DNA from 4 places in the Pantoea folii genome. Region 4 is predicted to be linked to each of the others. Evidence: predicted binding sites of a transcription regulator. Region 4 holds the regulator's gene; each other region holds the start of a gene.

Region 1 (6,022 bases), on a different contig from region 4:
ACCACGGAGTCGCCCGACTGCACATAACTGGCGGCAAACTGCGCGATGGCCTGCTTCTCTGCCAGATTACGCTGCATTTTTTCCAGCGTGGTCGGCTGCGCAGGTATAAAACGATTGAGCGTCACTCCGCCATGGCTGCGGCTAATGACGCCTTCCTTGTCGAGCTTGATCAGATCGCGGCGGATCGTCGCCGGTGAAGCCGAGATCGCACTCACCAGCTGTTCTACAGTGACCAGATTATGACTTTTCAGATAGTCCATAATCTGGTCGAGACGGCTTTGTCCCTTCATATTTCCCTATGCTAGCTGCATCGCGAGTTTAATGGAGATCGCCATGCTCGCAGAGTTCGCTTTACCTGTCCAGGCGATATCAAACGCCGTGCCGTGGTCCGCGGAAGTACGGATAAACGGCAGGCCAGCGGTGATATTGACGCCATCATAAAAACCTAACAATTTCAGAGGGATGTGCCCCTGATCGTGATACATCGCCACCACCATATCGTACTGACCTTGCTGGCACTGCAGGAACACGGTATCCGGCGGGCAAGGGCCATAAACATCAATGCCCTGCTCTTTCATCACTTTGATTGCCGGTGCTACGGTGGTGATCTCTTCGTCACCAAACAGGCCATTTTCGCCCGCATGCGGATTCACCCCAGCTACGGCAATGCGCGGCTTGTCGAAACCGACGCGGCGCAGGAAGGTATCCGCCATGCCAATTACCGTCTGGATGCGATCGCCATTCAGGGTATCCAGGAACTTACGCAGCGCGATATGCGTCGTGACGTGGATCACCTTCAGATGATCGGTGTACAGCACCATGGCGTAGTTTTTGGTGTTAGTTAGTTGCGCCAGCAGTTCGGTGTGTCCCGGATAAATGTGCCCTGCTGAGTGCAGTGCTTCTTTATTGAGTGGAGCTGTCGCGATTGCGTGCACTTCCCCGGCCAGTGCCAGTTCGGTGGCGCGTTTCACACAGCGCCAGGCCAAATCACCGGCTTCTTTCTGCACCACACCCGGTTTTAACGCCTCTGGATTGGCCAGCGGTTCATCAATTACGTTGATGATGCCCGGTGCGAAATGCGCATCTTTGACGTTATCCAGTACGCGTAATTCAGCCTGCGGCGTAATGTTCAATCCCATCACCCGACGCAGCGTACTGGCACAGCCGACCACCACCGCCGGGATCCCCGCCAGGTCGCCTTCCGCTAACGCTTTAATGATGATCTCCGGGCTGATGCCCGCCGGATCGCCCATGGTCACCGCAATAATTTTATTCACTCGACTTCTCCTCAATGAAACGGATGGCTTCTATCAGGGTGTTTTCGTCACCAAAGCCACCCGCTTTGGTCATCACCGGCAGGTGTAATTCGCTATTTAGCAGAACCCCGTGCGGCACACAGCCCGCCACCAGGCCCTGAATCTGAAAACCACTGGCGCCGAGCGCTTGTGCGACGGCAATTGCCACGTCGCCGCCCGAAAGATACAACCCGGCAGGCAAGGCCTGGCGGCAAACGTTGTGGGTCAATTGGGCGAGGAAGTGGCAGATGCGTTCTCCCAGCTCCTGGCGTGACACCTGATGTTGCTGACACAGCTGTTCAATCTCATGGCGTTGCTCTGCATGCTGTGTGGTGCGCACTACGCAGTGTGCGCCGTCGCGTAAAGCCTGTTGCATCGCTTGCTGCCACTCGACAGCCTGCGGCCACGCGGGCTGAGCAAACAGCTGACGGATATCAATATCGATAATGCGAATGTCACGTTGGGTCGCGAGGCGGGCGATTTGCTGCTGCGCGATGGCGCTCATCGAACCCACCACGGCCAGCACCGGCCTGGCCGGACGCGTCGCCAGATATTCGCCCAATGCATCACCTAATCCGGAAGCGCCTGCGAGTAAGGGTCGTGCGGGTAAACTCGCCGCCGCCGCCACAATCAGCGCAATATCAGCATCCTGCTCGGCATCCAGCACCACTAAGCCTTGCCTACTGGCAAGCACCTGTGCCAGCTTGCCACTGCGCACCGTTGCCAGGTCCAGAGTTTCACCGGTCAGATCGCTTTGCATGTGCAGGCGGGTTAACACATGGCTACTGGTCACCGGGGTTTTCGGGTCGCTGGCAAATTCGGTGTCCGTCAGACGCTGCTGGTTGATCCAGACTTCACCTTCACGCGTGGTACGGCCCAGTTTCGGCACAGCGGGCACCACCAGCGCTAAGGTTTTTCCGCTGGCGTGCAATGCGGCCTCAATCTCTGCGCCCGGATTGCCGCGCAGCGTGGAATCAATCTTTTTAAACAGCCAGCCATCCTGGGCAATCGCCTGATGCTGCTGTAATGCTAGCGTTGTACGATGCGCTGCTTCTGCTGCACTGACTGCACGGCTGTCGGTGCTGATGACCAGCACATCGGCGCTGCTGGCATCGTGGGCTGTACTGCTATCAAACAGCACATGCACCTTTGCACCTGCTCGCGCCAGTCCGCTGCCGGCGTCGTTGGCACCGGTAAAATCATCCGCGATCACTAAGACGGGTGTTTTCCATGGCTGTGAAGTCATTCTCTTTCCTCTGCCGGCAGTTCGCCGTGTTGAGATTGATTATATTCAATCATGATTGATTATATGTGAGCAAGATCAAATTATTTGAAATCAATTTGTCCTATAAATTTAGGCACTATAGTGACAGAACCCGCACTGAATGAGCAAAATTAATCATTTAGTACGAAAAAACCGCGATAAGGGTATGAAATGAATATCAACAGCACCGTGATCAGTGGCTTCCAGGCGCTTAATGACCTCAGCTATTTACTGCAGAGTAAAGACAAAGCGCTTCTGGTCACCGACAAGAATATCGAAGGCATTCCAGCGGTTCAGTCGCTGATCGCGCAGCTGAAACAGCAGATCAGCAGTTTGAGCATCGTCAACAGCGTGCCGCCGGAGCCAAGCCAGCACGATGTCGCCGCCATTGTTGCCGCACTACCTTCTACCGACGTCGATCTGGTGATCGGCGTGGGCGGCGGCAGCGTGCTGGATGTCGCCAAACTGCTGTCGATTCTGTGCGTTGATGGCGCGCCGACACTGGATGCCCTGCTGGCCGGAGAGAAACCGCTGATCCGCACCACGTCACTGTTGATCCCGACCACCGCCGGTACCGGCTCCGAAGCCACGCCAAACGCAATCCTGGCGATCCCAGAGAAAGAGACCAAAGTTGGCATCATCACTCCGGTGATGCTGCCCGATTATGTCGCACTGGTGCCTGAACTGACCACCAGCATGCCGCCGCATATCGCCTCTTCCACTGGTATCGATGCACTGTGTCATCTGATCGAGTGCTTTACCGCCACCGTGTCCAATCCGGTGAGTGATAACTATGCGCTGATCGGCATGAAAAAGCTGTTTGCCAGCCTGGAGACCACCATTGCCGAACCGGGCAATCTGGAAGCGCGCCTGAATATGTTGTGGGCTTCTTATTACGGTGGCGCATCGATTGCCCACGCCGGTACCCATCTGGTGCATGCGATGTCCTATCCGCTGGGAGGCAAATATCATCTGCCGCACGGCGTGGCGAACGCCATTCTGCTGGCACCGTGCATGCGCTTTGTGCGCCCCGCCGCCGTGAGCAAATTTGCGCAGGCCTACGATCTGCTGCCGGACGCCGATGCCTCACTGGATGTAGAAGCCAAATCGCATGCGCTGGTGGAGTACTTTGCCGCGCTGGTGAAACGTCTCAAACTGCCTGCCAGTCTGGAAGAACTGGGTATCGGCCCGGATCACCTGCCGTATCTGGTTGAAGCCGCGCTCGACGTGCAGCGACTGATGAAGAATGTACCGATGAAAGTGAGCGCCGATGACGTACGAAACGTCTACCTGACGCTGTTTCCGGCTTTGAATCACTAAGGATTAATGAGGGAATCATGAGCAAGAAAATTCAGGGCGTATTAACCGCCATCGTCACCACCTTTGACAGTGAAGGTGCGTTTAATCCCGCGGCTCAGCGCCTGCAGGTACAACGTCAGCTCAGCGCGGGTAACGGCATCTTCTGCGGCGGTACCAACGGTGAGTTCTTTGTGCTCAACGAGCAGGAGAAGTTAGCGGTTACCGAAACCTGCGTCGATGAAGTGAACGGCGCTGCCCCCGTTGTGGCGCACATCGGTGAGATCTCTACCCGTGAAACCATCCGCCTCGGCAAACAAGTCGCCAAACTGGGCGTGGATGCGGTTTCGGTGATCACTCCGTATTTCGTGCCGCTGAAGCAGGAAGAGTTGATTGCCCACTACCGCGCGGTGGCAGATGCGATTGAAGTACCGCTGTATCTGTACAACATCCCTGCACGCACCGGCAACACCTTACAGCCGGAAACCGTGCGTGCGCTGGCTTCACATCCCAACATTATCGGCATCAAAGACAGTGCGGGCAGCTATGAGAGCCTGAGCGGTTTCCTGAAGGCCGCTGAAGGCGTGGAAAACTTCAACGTGCTGACCGGCCCTGACTCGCTGATCCACCGTGGCTTTGTTGAGGGTTGTACTGCCTGTATTTCGGGTCTCGCCAACGTGGCACCGAAAGAGATCAACGCTATCTGGGCACGTTTCCACGCGGGCGACATTGAAGGCTCGCGTCAGGCGCAGGAAAACATTACAGGCCTGCGTACCGATCTCTACAGCGTCGGTTTCCCACCGGCCACCGTTAAGAAAGCTGTTTCACTGCTGGGTTCAGATGTGGGTAACAGCCGTTATGCGGTGAGCTTCTCTGCCGAAGAAGAGCAGAAGATCCGCCAGATCGTGAATCAGTACCTGCAGTAAAGACCGATTGGGCAGCGGTTGCTGCCCGTTCCAACACCAGGATTGGGAAACGCTATGAAAGTTATCTGTACTTCACCGTCTTTCGCCAAATACGACGCTGCGCCTATTGATGCGCTGGAACAGCAGGGTTTTGAGCTGATCACCCTGCCCGCCGATGCACCGCTTAGCGCGCTGGAACCGCATCTGGCCGAGACCGTGGCGATGATCGTTGCCTTTACCGATGTGAATGAAGCACTGCTGGCAAAAGCACCTCAGCTGAAGATCGTGTGTAAGCATGGCGTGGGCGTCGACAACATCAATCTGGATGCCACCCGCGCACGCGGCATTTACGTCACCAATGTGCCGGATGCCAATAAACATGCCGTGGCTGACTTCGCGTTCGCGTTGATTCTGAATAGCGCACGCCAGATTACCCAGGCTGCAATTGGAACCCGTGCCGGTAACTGGCCGCGCATCTTTGCCACCGATGTATATGGCAAAACGCTGGGCATTATCGGCCTCGGGAATATCGGTAAACAGGTTGCGCTGCGTGCCAAAGGCTTCAACATGCGCGTGATTGCTTTCGACTTTTATCCGGATGAAAAATTTGCCGCCGAGCATGGCATCGAATTCGTCAGCCTCGATCAGCTGACCGAAAGCAGCGATTTCATCACCTTGCACAAGCCGCTCACCGATAAAACCCAGAATCTGTTCGATGCTGCGCGCATCAAGCGCATGAAGAAGAGTGCATTCCTGATCAATGCCTCACGCGGTGGCATCGTCAATGAGCAGGATCTGTATCAGGCGCTGCTGGACAACGTCATCGCTGGCGCGGCCGCCGATGTGTTTGAGCAGGAACCGCTGGCGGAACATCCGCTGTTCACCCTCAGCAACTTTATCCCGACTTCGCATATCGCGGGTTACACCGACGGTGCCATCAGTGCCATTGGTGAACGTTGCGTCGCGCAGATTGTGCAGTGCATCAAACAGGGCGAGCGCCCGACAAATGTTATGAACGGGCTGGATTAATTTTCTCAAAACCCTACTTAATCCAAATTTTAATCCCCAGTCATTGGTGCTGACGCCAGCGACAAGGTCATCTGTCCCCCGAATGTGGGGTGGATGATTGCAGTCAACGCCGCGACAGCGCGAAAGACGCCGGGAAGGTGAAAAAATATTATGAACAACACCTCTCGCTCTACCCGAATTCGCTGGTGGATTGCTGGCCTGATGTGGCTGGCGATCGCCATTAACTATATTGA
Region 2 (6,022 bases), on a different contig from region 4:
CTCGTTTGGCCTTGCTGCATTTTCGTCAGTTTCTCAAAACTGGTGGCTAAGCCGAGTGGATTAACACCGCGCTTTTTCAGCAGATCATAAGAGTAATCATCCGCCTGCGACTCCTGTGTTTGCGAGAACTGCGCATTGACCAGCTTCTCACTCAGATCGCCCAGCTGTGACTGCGAAAGCTGACCAATCACGCCGCCCACCGAGGCCGCAGCAGTGCGTGCCGCCGTGGTGGCGTAGGCAACCTGCATCGCTTTGCGCGTATGGCCGAGCGCAACGTGGCCCATCTCGTGGCCGAGCACACCTTCCACTTCGTTATCCGTCATCATATCCATCAAGCCGCTGTAGACGCGGATGCAGCCGTTGGCCATCGCCCACGCGTTCACATCTTTGGTCAGATAGACTTTGTAGTTGGCCGGCACGCCATTGATGTTATCGCCCAGCGCAGCGGCGATTTTGTTAAGGCGCTGCTGATATTCACTGTTGGCAGGCGCGAGCTGGTTGTCTTTGTCCATCTGGGCACAAGACTGATCGCTCAGCTGCTTCACTTGTGAATCATTCAACGTATAAGCCTGGTAAGCCTGCGCGCCGGATTGCAGCAGCGCGTTGTTGTCCATTCCTTCGCAACCGCTCAGCAGCGAAGCGATTCCCACAGCAATAATTGTGGCGCGGATTTTCATTGAGAGGTCCTTTGCGTAACAAGGTAGAGAAAACAAACACCTGAAATTGAGATCGGTGTTCAAACGCTTTGGTTATAGCGCGCATCCTGTTCACTGGCTAGCAGACAAGCCCCGAATTGCAACCGTTTACCCGCTATTTAGCACGTCGACGCATGTACTTTTGCCCCGATTTTCATGTACATTGATGTGCGACTTTTTTCTCGCTTCGCCTGATAACTGATTAATTACAATACGTTAAGCGCGGCGGAGCATTAATCCGACCTGGAGTAGAAGATGCCCTCTCGTAAAGAGCTTGCCAACGCCATTCGCGCGTTAAGTATGGATGCAGTACAGAAAGCCAAATCGGGACATCCTGGTGCCCCTATGGGCATGGCGGACATCGCCGAAGTGCTGTGGCGTGACTTCCTGAACCACAATCCGACTAACCCGCTGTGGGCAGATCGCGACCGCTTCGTGCTGTCTAACGGTCACGGCTCAATGCTGATTTATAGCCTGCTGCACCTCACCGGTTATGACCTGCCGATGAGCGAGCTGCAGAACTTCCGTCAGCTGCACTCTAAAACTCCAGGCCACCCAGAATACGGCTACACCGCTGGCGTTGAAACCACCACCGGTCCACTGGGCCAGGGTATCGCTAACGCAGTCGGCTTCGCCATCGCTGAGCGCACTTTAGCGGCACAGTTCAACCGTCCAGGCCATGACATCGTAGACCACAACACCTACGTGTTCATGGGCGACGGCTGCATGATGGAAGGCATCTCACACGAAGTGTGCTCCATCGCCGGTACCCTGAAACTGGGTAAACTGCTTGCTTTCTATGATGACAACGGCATCTCAATCGATGGTCACGTTGATGGCTGGTTCACTGACGATACCGCCGCTCGCTTCGAAGCTTACGGCTGGCACGTAGTGCGTGGCGTAGACGGCCACGATGCTGACGCCATCAAGAAAGCAGTCGAAGAAGCCAAAGCGGTTTCAGACAAACCTTCACTGCTGATGTGCAAAACCATCATCGGTTTCGGTTCTCCGAACAAAGCCGGCACCCACGATTCGCACGGCGCACCACTGGGCGACGACGAAATCACACTGACCCGTAAGCAGCTGGGCTGGAACCACGCGCCGTTTGAAATTCCTTCAGACATCTACGCGCAGTGGGATGCTAAAGAAGCCGGTCAGGCAAAAGAATCTGCATGGGATAAGAAGTTCGCTGCGTATGCTGCTGCTCATCCTGAACTGGCTGCTGAGTTCACGCGTCGTACCAACAACGAGCTGCCAGCTAACTGGGAAACTGAGTCGCAGAAGTTCATCGAACAGCTGCAGGCTAACCCAGCTAAAATCGCCAGCCGTAAAGCTTCTCAGAACGCGATTGAAGCGTTCGGTAAGATCCTGCCGGAATACATGGGCGGATCGGCTGACCTGGCGCCAAGCAACCTGACCATGTGGTCTGGTTCTAAGCCAATCAACGAAGATGCAGCCGGTAACTACATCCATTACGGTGTGCGCGAGTTCGGTATGACCGCGATCGCTAACGGCCTGGCGCTGCACGGTGGTTTCCTGCCGTACACTGCAACCTTCCTGATGTTCGTAGAATACGCGCGTAACGCGGCACGTATGGCTGCACTGATGAAGATTCGTCAGATCATGGTGTATACCCACGACTCAATCGGTCTGGGTGAAGATGGTCCAACGCACCAGCCGGTTGAGCAGATGGCCAGCCTGCGCGTGACTCCAAACATGAGCCTGTGGCGTCCATGTGACCAGGTTGAGTCTGCGGTTGCCTGGAAATACGCTATCGAGCGCGTTGACGGCCCATCAGCTCTGATCTTCTCTCGTCAGAACCTGGCGCAGCAGGATCGTACCGCTGAGCAGCTGGCAAACGTGGCACGCGGTGGTTATGTGCTGAAAGACAGTGAAGGTACGCCAGAGCTGATCTTGATCGCTACCGGTTCAGAAGTGGAACTGGCCGTTGCCGCTTATGACAAGCTGACCAGCGAAGGCCGCAAAGTGCGCGTTGTTTCAATGCCTTCAACCGATGCCTTCGACAAACAGGACGCGGCTTACCGTGAATCTGTATTGCCGAAAGCAGTTGCTGCACGTGTGGCTATCGAAGCGGGTATCGCAGACTACTGGTTCAAATACACCGGCCTGAACGGCGCTATAGTTGGCATGACCACCTTCGGTGAGTCTGCTCCAGCAGAGCTGCTGTTCAAAGAGTTCGGCTTCACCGTTGAGAACGTGGTGAACACCGCGAAATCTATTCTGTAATCAGCGGTCGCCATCAAGGGCGGCCCGACAGGTTAGATGATCGCCAACGAAGGTGCGCTTTATGCGCACCTTTTTTCATTTCAGACCCCGCCTTCAACCTGAAACGCTTCAATTATTCCTGCAGTAATAATTTTTACATGCGAAATATGTGACGTAGATCCAATAATCAGCAGCGCAATTGATCGCAATCATTCCTGTTATTCCGCGCATGCTTTATTCTAGCTGAACCGTTTCAGTTGCAATTGAGTGGCATCATTTTGCAACGTTAAGCGGGCAATAATTCCCTGTACAAAACGCAGCGAAACGCTCAAGGTATTTGGCACGTTTTTTTGGGTGTTGTGGCAGGAAGTGAGATGACCGTTCGCATAGCAATTAATGGTTTTGGTCGTATCGGACGCAATGTGCTGCGTGCGTTGTATGAAACCGGCCGCCGCGCTGAAATTACCGTGGTGGCGATCAACGAACTGGCTGAAGCCACCGGCATGGCGCATTTGCTGAAGTATGACACCAGCCATGGCCGCTTTGCCTGGGATGTGCGCCAGGAGCGCGATCAGCTGTTCGTGGGCGACGACACCATCCGCATTCTGCACCTGGCCGATATCGATGCACTGCCATGGCAGGAACTGAACGTCGATATCGTGCTGGATTGCACCGGCGTGTATGGCAGCCGCGCAGATGGCGAAGCACATCTGCAAGCGGGTGCGAAGAAGGTGTTGTTCTCGCACCCGGGCGGTAATGACCTGGATGCCACCGTGGTGTTCGGCGTTAACGAACAAGCTCTTAAACAAACTGACCGCATTGTCTCCAACGCATCCTGCACCACCAACTGCATTATTCCGGTGATCAAGTTGCTGGATGACGCCTTCGGTATTGAATCGGGCACCGTGACCACGATTCACTCGGCAATGCACGACCAACAGGTGATTGACGCCTATCACAGCGATCTGCGTCGTACCCGTGCCGCCAGCCAATCGATTATTCCGGTGGATACGCGTCTTGCTGCGGGCATTACCCGTATTTTTCCGAAATTTAATGACCGCTTCGAAGCCATCGCTGTCCGTGTGCCCACCATCAACGTGACAGCCATTGATTTGAGCGTTTCGGTACGTGAAGCCGTGAAGGCGTGTGAGGTCAATGCGTTGCTGCAAAACGCGTCAGAAGGGGCGTTTCGTGGTATAGTTGACTATACGGAATTACCGTTAGTCTCAGTAGATTTTAACCATGATCCGCACAGTGCCATAGTGGACGGCACGCAAACGCGGGTCAGTGGTCATCACCTGATCAAGACCTTGGTTTGGTGTGACAACGAATGGGGCTTTGCTAACCGCATGATCGACACCACGTTAGCAATGGCCGCAAGCGGTTTCAGGTAAGACGCGGACTGCGTCTGGCAAAACTTATGAGAATCAACGAGAGGGTTCACCATGTCTGTAATTAAGATGACCGATCTGGATCTTGCTGGTAAACGCGTTCTGATCCGTGCCGATCTCAACGTGCCAGTGAAAGAAGGGAAAGTGACGTCAGATGCACGTATCCGTGCTTCTCTGCCTACCATCGAAGCGGCGTTGAAACAGGGCGCGAAAGTGATGGTTACCTCTCACCTGGGTCGTCCGACCGAAGGTGAATACAACGAAGAGTTCTCACTCCTGCCTGTTGTTAACTACCTGAAAGACAAACTGAACGGCACCACCGTTACCCTGGCAAAAGACTACCTCGACGGCGTTGAAGTCGGCGCGGGTGAGCTGGTGGTTCTGGAAAACGTGCGCTTTAACAAAGGCGAGAAGAAAGACGAAGAGACGCTGTCGAAGAAATATGCCGCCCTGTGCGACGTGTTCGTGATGGATGCCTTCGGTACTGCGCACCGCGCGCAGGCTTCAACCCACGGTGTGGGCAAGTTCGCCCCTATCGCTTGTGCTGGCCCGCTGCTCTCTGCTGAGCTGGAAGCGCTGGGTAAAGTCATGAGCAACCCACAGCGTCCGCTGGTGGCGGTTGTTGGTGGTTCTAAAGTATCGACCAAATTCGACGTGCTGCAGTCTCTGGTGAAAATCGCTGACACCGTGATCGTTGGTGGCGGTATCGCTAACACCTTCGTGGCTATCGACAACAACGTCGGTAAATCACTGTACGAACCGGACTTCGTTGAAGCGGCGAAAAAGCTGCGTGATGAGCACGGCATTCCGGTTCCAACCGACTCTCGCGTCGGAACGGAATTCTCTGAAACTGCCCCGGCAACCGTGAAAAAGGTTTCCGAAGTGGCGGATAACGAAGAGATTATGGACTTCGGTGACGAAACCGCACAGGCGATGGCAAAACTGCTGAAAGAGGCAAAAACCATCCTGTGGAACGGTCCGGTTGGCGTGTTTGAATTCCCGAACTTCCGCAAAGGCACCGAAATCGTGGCGAACGCGATTGCAGACAGCGACGCGTTCTCTGTAGCGGGCGGCGGCGATACCCTGGCAGCGATTGATCTGTTCGGTATCGAAGACAAGATCTCCTACATCTCTACCGGCGGTGGTGCATTCCTCGAGTTCGTGGAAGGCAAAAAACTGCCAGCGGTAGCGATGCTGGAAGAGCGCGCTAAGCAGTAATTTTTGGGGGCGGCGCTTCGGCGCCGTCTGAAGGCTTGCCCATCCTGGGCAAAAAATCGACGTCCCTTTGTGGGATGAACGGTAACGAAACAGGACACAACCATGTCTAAAATTTTTGATTTCGTAAAACCCGGCGTTGTCACTGGTGATGACGTTCAGAAAGTTTTCCAAGTAGCGAAAGAAAACAAATTCGCTCTGCCTGCAGTTAACTGCGTCGGCACGGACTCCATCAACGCGGTACTGGAAGCTGCGGCCAAAGTTAAAGCGCCGGTCATCGTTCAGTTCTCCAATGGTGGTGCTGCCTTCATCGCCGGTAAAGGTTTCAAAACCGACAAGCCACAGGGCGCAGCAATCTTCGGCGCTATCGCCGGTGCGCACCATGTGCATCTGATGGCTGAACAGTACGGCGTGCCAGTTATTCTGCACACCGACCACTGTGCTAAGAAACTGCTGCCATGGATCGATGGTCTGCTGGATGCCGGTGAAGAGCAC
Region 3 (6,022 bases), on a different contig from region 4:
CTTTATTAGAACGATGTGACAGCCGTACTTAACATAACCCTGTAAGCGCTACGCCATTGTCAGACCAGCATTATCAGAGTTGCACCATATGTTTTAGAGCCACGCTATGCTGAGTGGTCAGGCTTTTTTTTACCGTCACCGGACAACAATGTTCACATCCAAGGGCACTGGAATAGAATTTACGTGCTTGTTGAATGGCGGCCGTGGCGGTGTAGAAAGTGCCGAGAAAGCGCCGTGCACCATCTGATGGCAGGAACGGGCAGCCTGTTGCATGTACCACATGGTTGTCGTTATAGCCTGCATGCTTATCGACGTAATAATAGAGTTGCATCTAACGTCCTCATTGCTGTGAAAAAAGAAAATCTAACTATTGTTGGAATAAAATGGATTATAGCGACGAATTGTCGTTTTGTTTTAAGTGGGACTATTTGAAAGCGAGATTCTGACGGCTTAAGCGAGAAGCGGGGCGCGGCGGCCCCGTCGTTTAGATGAAAGGTATTACAGTTTTCGGCACTGTAAACGCCAGCCGACGAACAAGGCCAGCAACAGCAGCACACTGATGAACAGCGTTACGCCCGCCCAGCCATAGCTGTGCCAGAACACGCCGCCTAACGTACCCGCCACGCTGGAACCTACGTAATAGCTGAACAGATAGAGTGACGAGGCCTGGCCTTTGGCACGGCGTGCGCGTGGGCCAATCCAACCGCTGGCAACGGAGTGCGCGGCAAAAAAGCCCGCCGTAAACAGCATCATGCCGGGCAGTATCAGCCAGAGTGAATTGAAGGCGGTGAGCAACAATCCAGCCAGCATAATGGCGGTGGCGGCAATCATCACCGGACCACGGCCAAAACGACTGGTCAACGCGCCTGCTTTGGGCGAGCTCCACGAGCCAGTCAGATAAACCACCGACAGCAGTCCCACCACCGCCTGGCTCAACGACCAGGGCGCGCTTAACAAACGGTAGCCGATGTAGTTAAACAGCGTCACAAACGCACCCATCAACAGGAAACCTTCTGCAAACAGGAACGGCAAACCCTTGTCGCGCCAATGCAGGCGGAAGTTGATAAACAGACTACGCGGGCGCAACGAGGCGGGGCGGAAATGGCGTGATGCGGGTAAAATTTTCCAGAACATCAGCGCGCCAGCCAATGAGAAGCAGCCGATCACGCCAACGGCGACACGCCACGAGAAGAAATCGGTCAGCACCCCGGTGAGCAAACGTCCACTCATGCCGCCAATGGAATTACCGCTGATATATAGTCCCATCGAGAAGGCAATCACGCGGGGATGTATCTCTTCACTCAAGTAGGTCATACCGACCGCTGCCACGCCGCTGAGAGACAGCCCGATGAGTGCACGCATCATCAAAATGCCTTGCCAACTGGTCATGGTGGCCGAGATCAACGTGCAAATGGCAGCGAGCATTAAGGCTGTGACCATCACCGATTTACGCCCAATCGCATCGGATAACGGGCCGGTCACCAGCAAGCCTAACGCCATCAACCCCGTTGAGAGTGACAATGAAATACTGCTCTCGGCGGGAGAGACACCAAACTGTTGTGACAGCACGGGCAGAATTGGCTGCACACAATACAGCAGCGCGAAGGTGGCCAATCCAGCGGAGAATAATGCCAGCGTGACGCGCATAAACTGCGGCGATCCACGTTCAATCCATTCGGAGGAGGCTACGGCTGAATCAGGCTTAGCGGACAACTCGTCTTCACGAATTGTCACTGCCTGGGAAGAGCGACTCACGGAATATCCTTAGATGAGAAACGGTCTGAGTACTGTAGGAAAATGGGAATAGGTTGTACAATATATTAATAATCTCAAATGAGACGTTTAAAGTATGAATATTGAGTTGCGCCATCTGCGGTATTTCATCGCCGTTGCGGAAGAGCTGCACTTTAGCCGCGCGGCGCAGCGGCTGAATATCTCCCAACCGCCGCTCAGCCAACAGATTCAGCAGCTGGAGCAGGAGATTGGCGCACAGCTGTTTACCCGCACTAATCGCAGCGTGCAGATCACACCTGCCGGTCAGTTGTTTTTACAGGATGCGCGCGTCATTTTGCTGCAGGTTGAACAAGCCGCCAGTAGGGCAGCGCGTGTGCACAGTGGACAGGAAGGCGAGCTGCGTATTGGTTTCACCTCTTCCGCACCCTTCACCGGTCTGGTCTCGGATGCGCTTTATCAATTTCGTCAGCGTTGGCCGGAAGTGCACATTTCGATGCAGGAAAATAACACGCGTCAGCAGTTAGCACCGCTGCACGAAGGTCGGCTGGATTTGGGGGTGATGCGCAACACGCCGTTACCAAGCGATTTACAGCATCGGGTGCTGTTACGCGAGCCGTTGTGCGCGCTGGTGCACTGGGCACATCCGCTAGCGGATGCCGAATCGATCTCTATTCAGGCACTGGCCAACGAGCCCTTTGTGTTTTTTGATCCACAGGGGGGTACCGCGCTGTACGGAGAAACACTGGCGCTGCTGCACCGTTATCAAATCAAACCCTTTATTACTCAGGAGGTGGGCGAGGCGATGACGATTCTCGGTCTGGTCGCCACCGGATTGGGTGTTTCCATATTGCCGGCCTCATTTCGGCGTGCGCGACTAGCTGATGTGGTGTGGATTCCCCTGCAGGAGCACGATGCCATTTCTGAAGTCTGGCTGGTCTGGTCAGCCACGCGGCAACCCACTGCGCAAATGCACAATATGATGCAATTGATGATGCAAAATGCCGAAATTTAAATCGTCTGATGATCATTGGCCCGATCTTTATGTGCGATAAATCACATTTCTAATCAAATATTTGACGCTGCCTGCCAATCTGCATCACCATAGCTGCTGTTTATTTAGAAGCGCGAAAATATCCGGGAGCAGGGCGTGAATCTGGACAGTCAGCCTGGCCACATTGACCAAATAAAACAGACCAACGCAGGTGTGGTTTACCGACTGATTGACCTTTACGGCCCGATTTCGCGTATTGAGCTTTCTAAACGTGCCCAGCTGGCACCCGCCAGCATCACCAAAATTGTGCGTGAAATGCTCGATGCGCATCTGGTGCAGGAAACCGAGTTCCAGGATCCAGGCAGCCGTGGCCGTCCGGCCATTGGTTTGATTCTTGATACCCTCGCCTGGCACTATCTTGCCATCCGTATTCAACCGGGACAGATCACGTTAACGCTGCGCGATCTGAGCAGCCGTGCGTTGCAGGAAGATCGACTGCCACTGCCTGCCAGCGCCGACCAGCCGCTGCTGCAAACGCTGCAGCAAATGGTTAATGACTTCTTCGTCCGCCATCAGAACAAACTTGAGCGTCTTACCGCGATTGCCATCACCTTACCCGGTTTAATTAACGCGGCATCGGGTGTGGTGCATCGCATGCCGGGCTATGACGTGCAGGAAATGCCGTTAGGTGAAACACTTTCCTCGCTCACGGGTTTACCGGTATTTGTGCAACATGACATCTCCGCCTGGACGCTGGCCGAAGCGCTGTTCGGTGCTTCGCGCGGTGCGCAGGATGTTATTCAAATAGTGATTGATGAAACGGTTGGTGCGGGTGTGATCAGCGGGGGCCAGCTTTTGCACAAACGAGGTCGTGCGCTGGTAGAAATTGGGCATACGCAGATCGATCCTTACGGCCAGCAGTGTTACTGCGGTAATCATGGCTGTCTGGAAACCGTGGCCAGCACAGGCAGTTTATTGCAGCTGGCGGCCCAGCGTTTATCTTCGCAACCCGACAGTTTGCTGCATCGGGAACCGCTAACCATCGCCAGTTTATGCGCAGCCGCGCAGCAGGGCGATCGACTGGCGCGTGATGTGATTGCCGGTGTCGGCCACCACATTGGTCGCATGTTGGCAATGATGGTGAATATCTTCAATCCCCAACAAATCCTGATTGGTTCTCCGCTTAATCAAGCCGCTGAGGTGCTGTTTCCTGCCGTTAGCAGCACCATTCGTCAGCAGGCGTTACCCGCATACAGTCATGAGATCCAACTTGCCCCTACCAGCTTTAGCGATCCGGGCACTTTTGGTGCCGCCGCGCTGATCAAAGACTCACTTTATAGCGGCCATTTGCTGGTAAAACTGTTGCAAGGCTAATCACTGCTCGCCTTAAGTTTGCGCTAACGCAATCTGCCATCCGAGACATTTCCTTAAACTGCCTTCTTCGCAGGTTACACATCGCTTCAACGAAGGAGGAATAAGGTGAAAACAATCTTTGTCACCGGTACCGACACCGCGGTGGGTAAAACCGTCGTGTCACGCGCGCTGCTGCAGTGTTTCGCCAAAGCGGGTCTCTGTGCAGCAGGCTACAAACCTGTTGCTAAAAGTGCACAGCACACGCCAGACGGATTGCGTAATAAAGATGCTTTGCTGCTGCAGCAGGCATCGGGTCTTGAACTGCCTTACCAGGCGGTGAATCCCATCACCCTGGAAGAAGATGAAATCAGCACCAGCGCATCCGTGCGAATGGATTATCCGTTGCTGAGCCGCAGCCTTGAGCAGTTACAAAGCCGCGCCGCGCGGGTGGTGGTGGAGGGAACTGGCGGCTGGCGCAGTCTGATGAATGATCTGCAGCCGTTGTCCAGTTGGGTTCAACAGGAACAACTGCCGGTCGTCATGGTGGTGGGCATTAAAGAAGGTTGCATTAGCCATGCTTTACTGACTGCTAATGCCATCGTAGGTGATGGGCTGCCTTTAGCAGGTTGGGTCGCCAACCGTATTAATCCGGGATTAGCACATTACGCTGAAATCATTGATGTTCTGCGTGAAAAGCTAGGCGCACCGCTGCTGGGTGAGTTGCCTTATCTGCCGCGTGCCGAGCAGCGTGAGCTGAGTGGTTATCTGGACATTTCCCTGCTGGATGAGGCATTAATGCACGTTGATAGTGCACAGCCTGCGGCATGATGAAACGAAGCGATGCAAATGATCGGTGGCTGAATCTAAGGTTTCGGGTTCAGCATCCGAGATCGCTCTGCTTAAATCAGCTTATAATCATGCGGTTATAAATTTTTTCCTCAATGTGAGTGCCAATGGCGTGAATCATGCATCAGCCATGCTGATGAATATTCTGCCGGAGCACACACATGTCGCACTCCCCTAAAGGTTTATTGTATGGGCTTGATGCCCGTATTGGTCCTGTTCCCGCCTTTTTCGCTGCGTTGCAGCACGTCCTTGCCAGCGTGGTAGGGATCATTACGCCGCCACTGATTATTGGCTCAATCCTCGGATTGCAGACTTACATTCCGTATCTGATCAGCATGTCTTTGCTGGTTTCCGGTTTAGGGACATTTCTGCAGGCGCGTCGCTTTATGGGGATTGGGGCGGGCATGATTTGCCTGCAAGGCACCAGCTTTGCTTTTCTCGGCGTCATCTTATCTGGCGGTTTGATGGTGAAAGCGCAGGGCGGTTCACCGGAAGCAATCATGGCGATGATCATGGGCTGTAACTTCGTGGCAGCTTTTATTCCGATGTTGATCAGCCGTTGCGTAGCGCCGTTGCGGAAAGTGCTGACGCCAGTGGTGACCGGCACGGTGATTACCTTGATCGGCATCAGCCTGATAAAAGTGAGCATCACCGATTGGGCAGGCGGCCATAATGCTGCTGACTTTGGTGCGCCAGGAAATCTGGCGCTGGGCGGGCTGACGCTGCTGGTGATCATTGTGCTTAACCGTTCGCAGAATCGCTGGATGCGCCTTCTCGCGGTAGTGGCAGGTATCGTGGTTGGCTGTCTGGCGGCGGCACTGACCGGCCATCTGCCCATCAAACCGATGATGTCCAGTCACTGGCTGGTTTTGCCTTCATTTTTCCGCTTTGGTTTCGATTTTAGCTGGAGCATTTTCGTGCCGATTGCGCTGGTGTCGGTGATTTGCGTGATTGAGGCGGTAGGGGATTTGACGGCGAATTGCCTGATTTCGCAGCAACCCATTGAGGGCGACGGTTTTCAACGTCGTTTGCAGGGCGGCATTTTGGCTGATGGGATTAGCTGTCTGTTCGCCGCGATGTTTTCGGCATTCCCTAATA
Region 4 (6,022 bases):
TCATTGCCTGGCCCGTCATACGCCAGTCGCTGCTGACAGCGCTGCAGCGCAATTTCACAGGATTGCAGATAGCGTTCCGCCAGCTTCGGCGTCAGCATGGTGTGCTCACGCGCCAGGATCGTCATCGCGTTAATATGCTCCACAATGAACTGGCTGTGGGTGACCCACATGCGCATATCTTTCAGGTACTGCGCGTTGAAGCCCGGTTCGCTCGATGCCTGATTCAGTGAGTTGAACAGTGCATTGTGCGCCTGATTGACCTTCATGCGCTGGTAAGCCAGCTTTTCAGGAGATTGCTCCGGCCCCAGCAACATCCGCAAGGCTTCCTGATAAGCCTCCAGCGCATCATGCGCGTTGCTGCGCAGTAATCCGCTCTGCCACTGTGGCCACAGCCAGATCATACCGGCAAAGGCGATCAGGCAGCCCATCAGGGTATCCATCATGCGCGGCAGCAGGAACTGCGCCCCGTTCAGCGACAACAGCTGGAGCGAATACACCGCCGTCACGGTGAAGCCAATCATCGACCAGCCGTAATACTTGCGCGTGACCAGATAGCTGGCGAGGGTGATGGCCAGCATAAACAGCAGGGTGATCGATTCGGGCACTTCGAGCCGTAGCGATCCTGCGGCGATCAGCAATCCGGCAAAGGTCCCCAGCGCACGGTGCTGGATACGCACTCGTGTGGCGCTGTAGCCATTCTGGCTGACAAACATGATGGTCATCAGAATCCAGTAAGGCTTGGGAATATTAAAGAACAGCGCCAGCGCACTGCCGAACATCAGCATCACCGAAATACGAGCCGCGGTGCGCAATGCAGCGGACTTGAGCGAAAGATAGCTGCGCAGCGCCGGGAACAGCGGCAAACGGCGCTGGCGATCGGCCATCAGGTCACGGGTGTATAAAGGTTTCTGGGTGCGCAGCACGCGGGCGATGCGGCTGAAATGGTAATAGCAGAAGTTGCCCACCGGATTGTCGGGATGCTGGCGCGCAATTTTTTCCAGCGCGCCGAGCTGCTTTTCCATGTGGAAGCGATCGGGCAATTGATGATAGAGAATGGCATCGGCCAACAGGCGCAGACGCGCAGAGATGGTTTTGGCATTCCAGCGGATCACCGCTTCGGCGTGACTCTGCTCGACCAGCTTTTGCACTTCTTCCGGCTGGTGCAGGCTCACCGAGATGTGCTCCTGCAAATCAAGCGCCACCTGGAAAGCCCGCGTCAGGCGCTTGTGGCTGTTATCGCGGCTGGCAGAGAGCATGTGCATCTGCTGATAGCAGGTGGTGATCAGGTCAACGGCTTTTTGCTGACGCGCCAGCAGCGGCGGCAGCGCTTTTTCCGGATCGGTGAGCTGCGTCAGCAAGGTGTACTTGGCATCGCAGTAATCCGCCAGTTCCCGATACAGCAGACTGAGCGTTTCGCGCATCGGCTGCTCTTTCCACAGCCAGAACCAGAACCAGTTAAACAGGCCATACCATAGCGTGCCGCCGATATACAGCAGCGGCGGCACCCACATGGGCATGCGTCCTACCAGGCTGAGGCTAAAGATGGCGGCAATCAGTGTGGCGGGCAACAAGCGACCGTGCAGCGGGCTGATTTCGCCGGTCACGCCTATCAGCAGCGGCAGCACAAACAGGATCAGCGGTAACGGAATGGCGTCACTGGTGAGAAATTGGATCAGAAAACTGGCGGTGGCAAACAGGGAGCCGCCGACAATCAGGCGTTTAAAGAAGCGTTTATGCGGGGTATCGAGACCCGCCATGTTGCAGCAGGCAGGCACTAAGGAGAACAGCAGGCCTTTTTGCAGATCGCCAAACAGCCAGCCTAGTGCCACAGGCAGGCACAGCACCAGCGTTTGCCGCAGTGCGTAGTTGACCTCAGGATGATAGATGATTCGGCGCCACATCAGCTCATCGCAAACAAAAACGGCGCGATGTTGCCATCACGCCGTGGGTGATAAGAAATTAGCGGGTGCCGTAGACGACGATGGTTTTACCGTGTGCGGAGATCAGGTTCTGATCTTCCAGCATTTTCAGGATACGACCCACGGTTTCGCGTGAGCAACCCACGATCTGACCAATCTCCTGACGTGTGATTTTGATTTGCATCCCGTCGGGGTGCGTCATCGCATCGGGTTGTTTCGCCAGATTAAGCAGTGTTTGCGCAATACGGCCCGTCACATCGAGGAAGGCAAGGTTGCCCACTTTCTCGGAGGTGACTTGCAGACGACGCGCCATTTGCGACGAAAGTCGCATTAAAATATCCGGGTTTACCTGAATCAGCTGACGGAATTTTTTGTAGGAAATTTCAGCCACTTCGCAGGCAGTCTTAGCACGTACCCAGGCACTACGTTCCTGGCCTTCTTCAAACAGGCCGAGTTCGCCGATGAAGTCTCCCTGATTGAGGTAGGAGAGGATCATCTCTTTGCCTTCTTCATCTTTGATCAGAACCGCAACGGAACCTTTCACGATGTAGTACAGCGTTTCCGCTTTCTCACCCTGATGGATGAGCGTGCTTTTGGACGGATATTTGTGAATATGGCAATGGGACAGGAACCATTCGAGTGTAGGGTCTGTTTGCGGTTTGCCGAGAACCATTCGCTATTATCCTCTGTTGTAATCGTGCCCAAAACACAGGGGGCAGTTTTCCCTGTCAGGCGGTGTAATCGTCGAGCGTTTCCAGTAAAGGAAAATTATTTCCGGGTGATTCTTAAGCTACGCTTTTGATTCTTCCCGCCTTCGTCTGTGATGACGAAAATATTTTCAGCACTGTTTGTAGCACAGCTTTTGCAAGCTGTCTTCTGTTGTCTCGCTTCAGCAACAGGCGGAAGAGTCTGGATTGCTGTTTATCAAGTGAAAGCGTACTCTGGCGGCAAAACCGCCACTTCAGGAGAAAGAATAATGCAGGCACGAGTGAAATGGGTGGAAGGGCTGACCTTTCTCGGAGAATCCTCATCAGGCCATCAGGTATTAATGGACGGTAACTCGGGTGACAAAGCGCCAAGCCCGATGGAGATGGTTTTGATGGCAGCAGGCGGCTGTAGCGCGATTGACGTGGTATCGATCCTGCAAAAAGGCCGAAATGATGTGGCTGACTGCGAGGTGAAACTCACCTCCGAGCGCCGGGAAGAAGCGCCACGTATTTTTACGCAAATCAACCTGCATTTTATCGTTAGCGGCACAGCGCTAAGCGATAAAGCGGTGGCGCGGGCCGTCGATCTGTCGGCGGAGAAGTATTGCTCGGTGGCGATCATGCTCGGCAATAGTGTGAAAATGACGCACAGTTACGAAGTGATTGAGCGATAACATAAGTGGGCGGCCAAACGGCCGCCGCTACAGAATTTCTGGATTATTCAATCCGTTTACCTTCAATCAGCCGCTGCACCAGTGGCGTCATGATTAACTCCATTGCCAGCCCCATTTTGCCGCCCGGCACCACCAGCGTGTTCATATGCGAAATGAACGAGCCCTGGATCATCGCCAGCAGGTAAGGGTAAGCAATGCCTTCCAGTCCACGGAAGTGAATCACCACAAAGCTTTCATCGAGTGAGGGAATTTCACGTGCGGCAAATGGGTTTGACGTATCCACCGTAGGTACACGCTGGAAGTTGATGTGGGTGCGCGAGAACTGCGGCGTGATGAAGTTGATATAATCCTCCATTGAACGCACCACTGAATCCATCACCGCTTCACGGGAATGGCCGCGCTCGCTGGTGTCGCGCACCAGCTTTTGAATCCACTCCAGATTGACAATCGGCACCACGCCGACCAGCAAATCGACATGCTCGGCGACGTTGTGCTGCTGTGTAACCACGCCACCGTGTAATCCTTCATAGAACAGCACGTCAGTGTTTTCCGGCAGCGGCTGCCAGGGCGTAAAGGTGCCCGGCACCTGATTCCACGGCACCGCTTCGTCGTAGGTGTGCAGATATTTGCGCGACTCACCCAGCCCGGTTTTTCCGTAATGCTTAAACGTCTGTTCCAGCAGCCCGAAGTCATTGGCTTCCGGACCGAAGTAGCTAATATGACGGCCCAGATCGCGTGCCTTACGGATCGCCATATCCATTTCTGGACGGGTATAACGGTGAAAACTGTCACCTTCCACTTCCGCAGCATGCAGATTCAGCTGCTGGAAAATCTTACGGAAGGCGAGGCTGGTGGTCGTGGTACCGGCACCGCTGGAACCGGTCACGGCAATGATTGGATGCCTGGCTGACATAACAGAACTCCCTGTGAAGTCGGGCGATGAGCATTGTTACCACGAATTACTGCGCGGTGCATTAACCGCGAAACTCGCCTTTCGGCATAATGTTGACGGATTCATGCAGTTCCGACCACACCAGCACAACGTCTCCGCGCTCCAGCTGGCGGCGCACGTCGGCGACTTTTTGTTCCAGGCTGCGCTCCTGCTCACCATAGTCGGTTCCCTCGCGCAGCACGAAAGTTTCAATCAGGTTTTCCAGTGTTGCGACTTCAAGTTCTTGCCAGGGAATAATCACGATCACACATCCAGATAGGTTGAAAGCCAGTCAGGCACACGCTGTTCCAGCCACATTTTCGGCTTCATTAACGTACCGCCAACAAAGCCAACGTGCCCGCCTTGTTGTGTCAGCTGATATTCAATGGAAGGCGACAGTTGCGCCGGCTGCGGGATTACTGCATCGGTCATAAAGGGATCGTCTTTGGCATGGATGATCAGCAGCGGCTTGCGCACGCCCGTGAGCAGCGGCATAGCGCTGGCACGTTGATAATAGTCGTTGGCATCCAGAAAACCGTGCGCCCGTGCGGTAATCGCATCATCAAACTCACGAATGCGGCGAAATGCGCGCAACTGGCTCAGTTCCACCGGTAGTGTGCCGGGCCAGGCCAGCAGTTTACGCGTAGCGTTCTGTTTCAGCTTGGTCAGTAAATAGTGCTGATAGAAACGAGAAAAGCCAGCATCGAGCTTTTCACTACAGGGTTCGAGCGCAAAGGGTGCCGAGATGGCGACGGCGGCATCCACAGGCACATCATTCCCGTGCATGCCCAATAAATAGGCCAGCATATTGCCACCGAGTGAAACGCCCACTGCTGCAGTCGGCACCGTGCCCCATTCGCGCTGCAACCAGTGCAGGAAAAAGGTCGCATCTTCGGTTTCACCGGAATGATAGATGCGCTCCAGACGATTCGGCTCGCCGCTGCATCCACGAAAGTGCATCACCACCGCCAGCCAGCCACGCGCCTGACACGCCTGCATCAGGCCATGCGCATACGGGCTACGGAAGCTGCCTTCCAGGCCATGGAACATCACCATGCGCGGTTTGTGACGCGCCTGTGCTGGATCTTCGCTCCACGCGAGATCGACAAAATCACCGTCCGGCAGGTCAAGTCGCTGCCAGTGCGGACGCAGGGTTACGCGCCGACGCAGTATGCGCGGCAGCAGGGTTTGCAGATGCGCGTTACTGAATCCGCGCAGCGGTGTAAATCGCTCGCCGTTCAGGCGATCAAAATAGCTTGGGTAAAGGCTTGTCTGATGCATAACTCGCTGATAGCTTCGATGGGTTGTCCGCTTTACTGGGTGAGGAGCACCCGAATATACATGGAACTGAGTCTTTTTTTATCAATGTTGGGTTTTCTTTGGGTCGCTGCCATCACGCCAGGGCCCAATAATATGTTACTTACCGCCTCAGGTGCTAATTTTGGCTTCCTGCGCACCATCCCGCTGCTCATTGGTATCATGATTGGTATGCAAGTCATGTTGCTGATGGTGGCATTTGGCATCGGTGGTTTGATCCTGCTTTATCCCTCTCTGCATCTGGTGCTAAAGATTGCCGGTAGCCTCTACCTGCTGTGGCTGGCGTGGAAAATTGCCACCGCGGAGTACGAGAAGCTGGAAACTGAAGATGCCAACGTCAAGCAGATGCCGTTCTGGCAGGGTGGCCTGCTACAGTTGATCAACCCAAAAGCCTGGCTGATGGCGTTGGGCGCGGTAGCCAGCTTTAGCCTGGCGGGCGATGCGTATCTGCATTCGGTGATCGCCATCAGTATC

The links. Region 4 encodes CRP, which controls carbon source genes, mostly activating them, when cyclic AMP is high. Its sites were predicted from a motif close to ATGTGANNNNNNTCACAT; they were not measured.
Region 1: the regulator CRP is predicted to act here: its motif matches at 2,605-2,622, upstream of AC1MDE_RS12480 (iron-containing alcohol dehydrogenase).
Region 2: the regulator CRP is predicted to act here: its motif matches at 3,089-3,106, upstream of epd (erythrose-4-phosphate dehydrogenase).
Region 3: the regulator CRP is predicted to act here: its motif matches at 2,776-2,793, upstream of mlc (sugar metabolism global transcriptional regulator Mlc).

Annotation. Positions count from the first base shown of each region.
Region 1 covers NZ_JBWXON010000009.1:116,018-122,039, reverse strand. The annotation lists gene AC1MDE_RS12495 (DeoR/GlpR family DNA-binding transcription regulator) at 1-290, opposite strand, end outside; gene AC1MDE_RS12490 (D-threonate 4-phosphate dehydrogenase) at 297-1,277, opposite strand; gene dtnK (D-threonate kinase) at 1,270-2,541, opposite strand; gene AC1MDE_RS12480 (iron-containing alcohol dehydrogenase) at 2,731-3,879, shown strand; gene AC1MDE_RS12475 (dihydrodipicolinate synthase family protein) at 3,897-4,781, shown strand; gene AC1MDE_RS12470 (phosphoglycerate dehydrogenase) at 4,836-5,789, shown strand; gene AC1MDE_RS12465 (MFS transporter) at 5,940-6,022, shown strand, end outside.
Region 2 covers NZ_JBWXON010000003.1:93,580-99,601, reverse strand. The annotation lists gene loiP (metalloprotease LoiP) at 1-677, opposite strand, end outside; gene tkt (transketolase) at 951-2,942, shown strand; gene epd (erythrose-4-phosphate dehydrogenase) at 3,296-4,315, shown strand; gene pgk (phosphoglycerate kinase) at 4,367-5,530, shown strand; gene fbaA (class II fructose-bisphosphate aldolase) at 5,633-6,022, shown strand, end outside.
Region 3 covers NZ_JBWXON010000002.1:151,352-157,373, forward strand. The annotation lists gene AC1MDE_RS04210 (hypothetical protein) at 74-331, opposite strand; gene AC1MDE_RS04215 (MFS transporter) at 499-1,755, opposite strand; gene AC1MDE_RS04220 (LysR family transcriptional regulator) at 1,850-2,746, shown strand; gene mlc (sugar metabolism global transcriptional regulator Mlc) at 2,882-4,099, shown strand; gene bioD (dethiobiotin synthase) at 4,205-4,906, shown strand; gene AC1MDE_RS04235 (nucleobase:cation symporter-2 family protein) at 5,086-6,022, shown strand, end outside.
Region 4 covers NZ_JBWXON010000022.1:43,863-49,884, reverse strand. The annotation lists gene AC1MDE_RS21820 (YccS/YhfK family putative transporter) at 1-1,901, opposite strand, end outside; gene crp (cAMP-activated global transcriptional regulator CRP) at 1,960-2,592, opposite strand; gene AC1MDE_RS21810 (OsmC family protein) at 2,896-3,300, shown strand; gene AC1MDE_RS21805 (phosphoribulokinase) at 3,344-4,213, opposite strand; gene AC1MDE_RS21800 (YheU family protein) at 4,275-4,493, opposite strand; gene AC1MDE_RS21795 (hydrolase) at 4,496-5,512, opposite strand; gene AC1MDE_RS21790 (LysE family translocator) at 5,573-6,022, shown strand, end outside.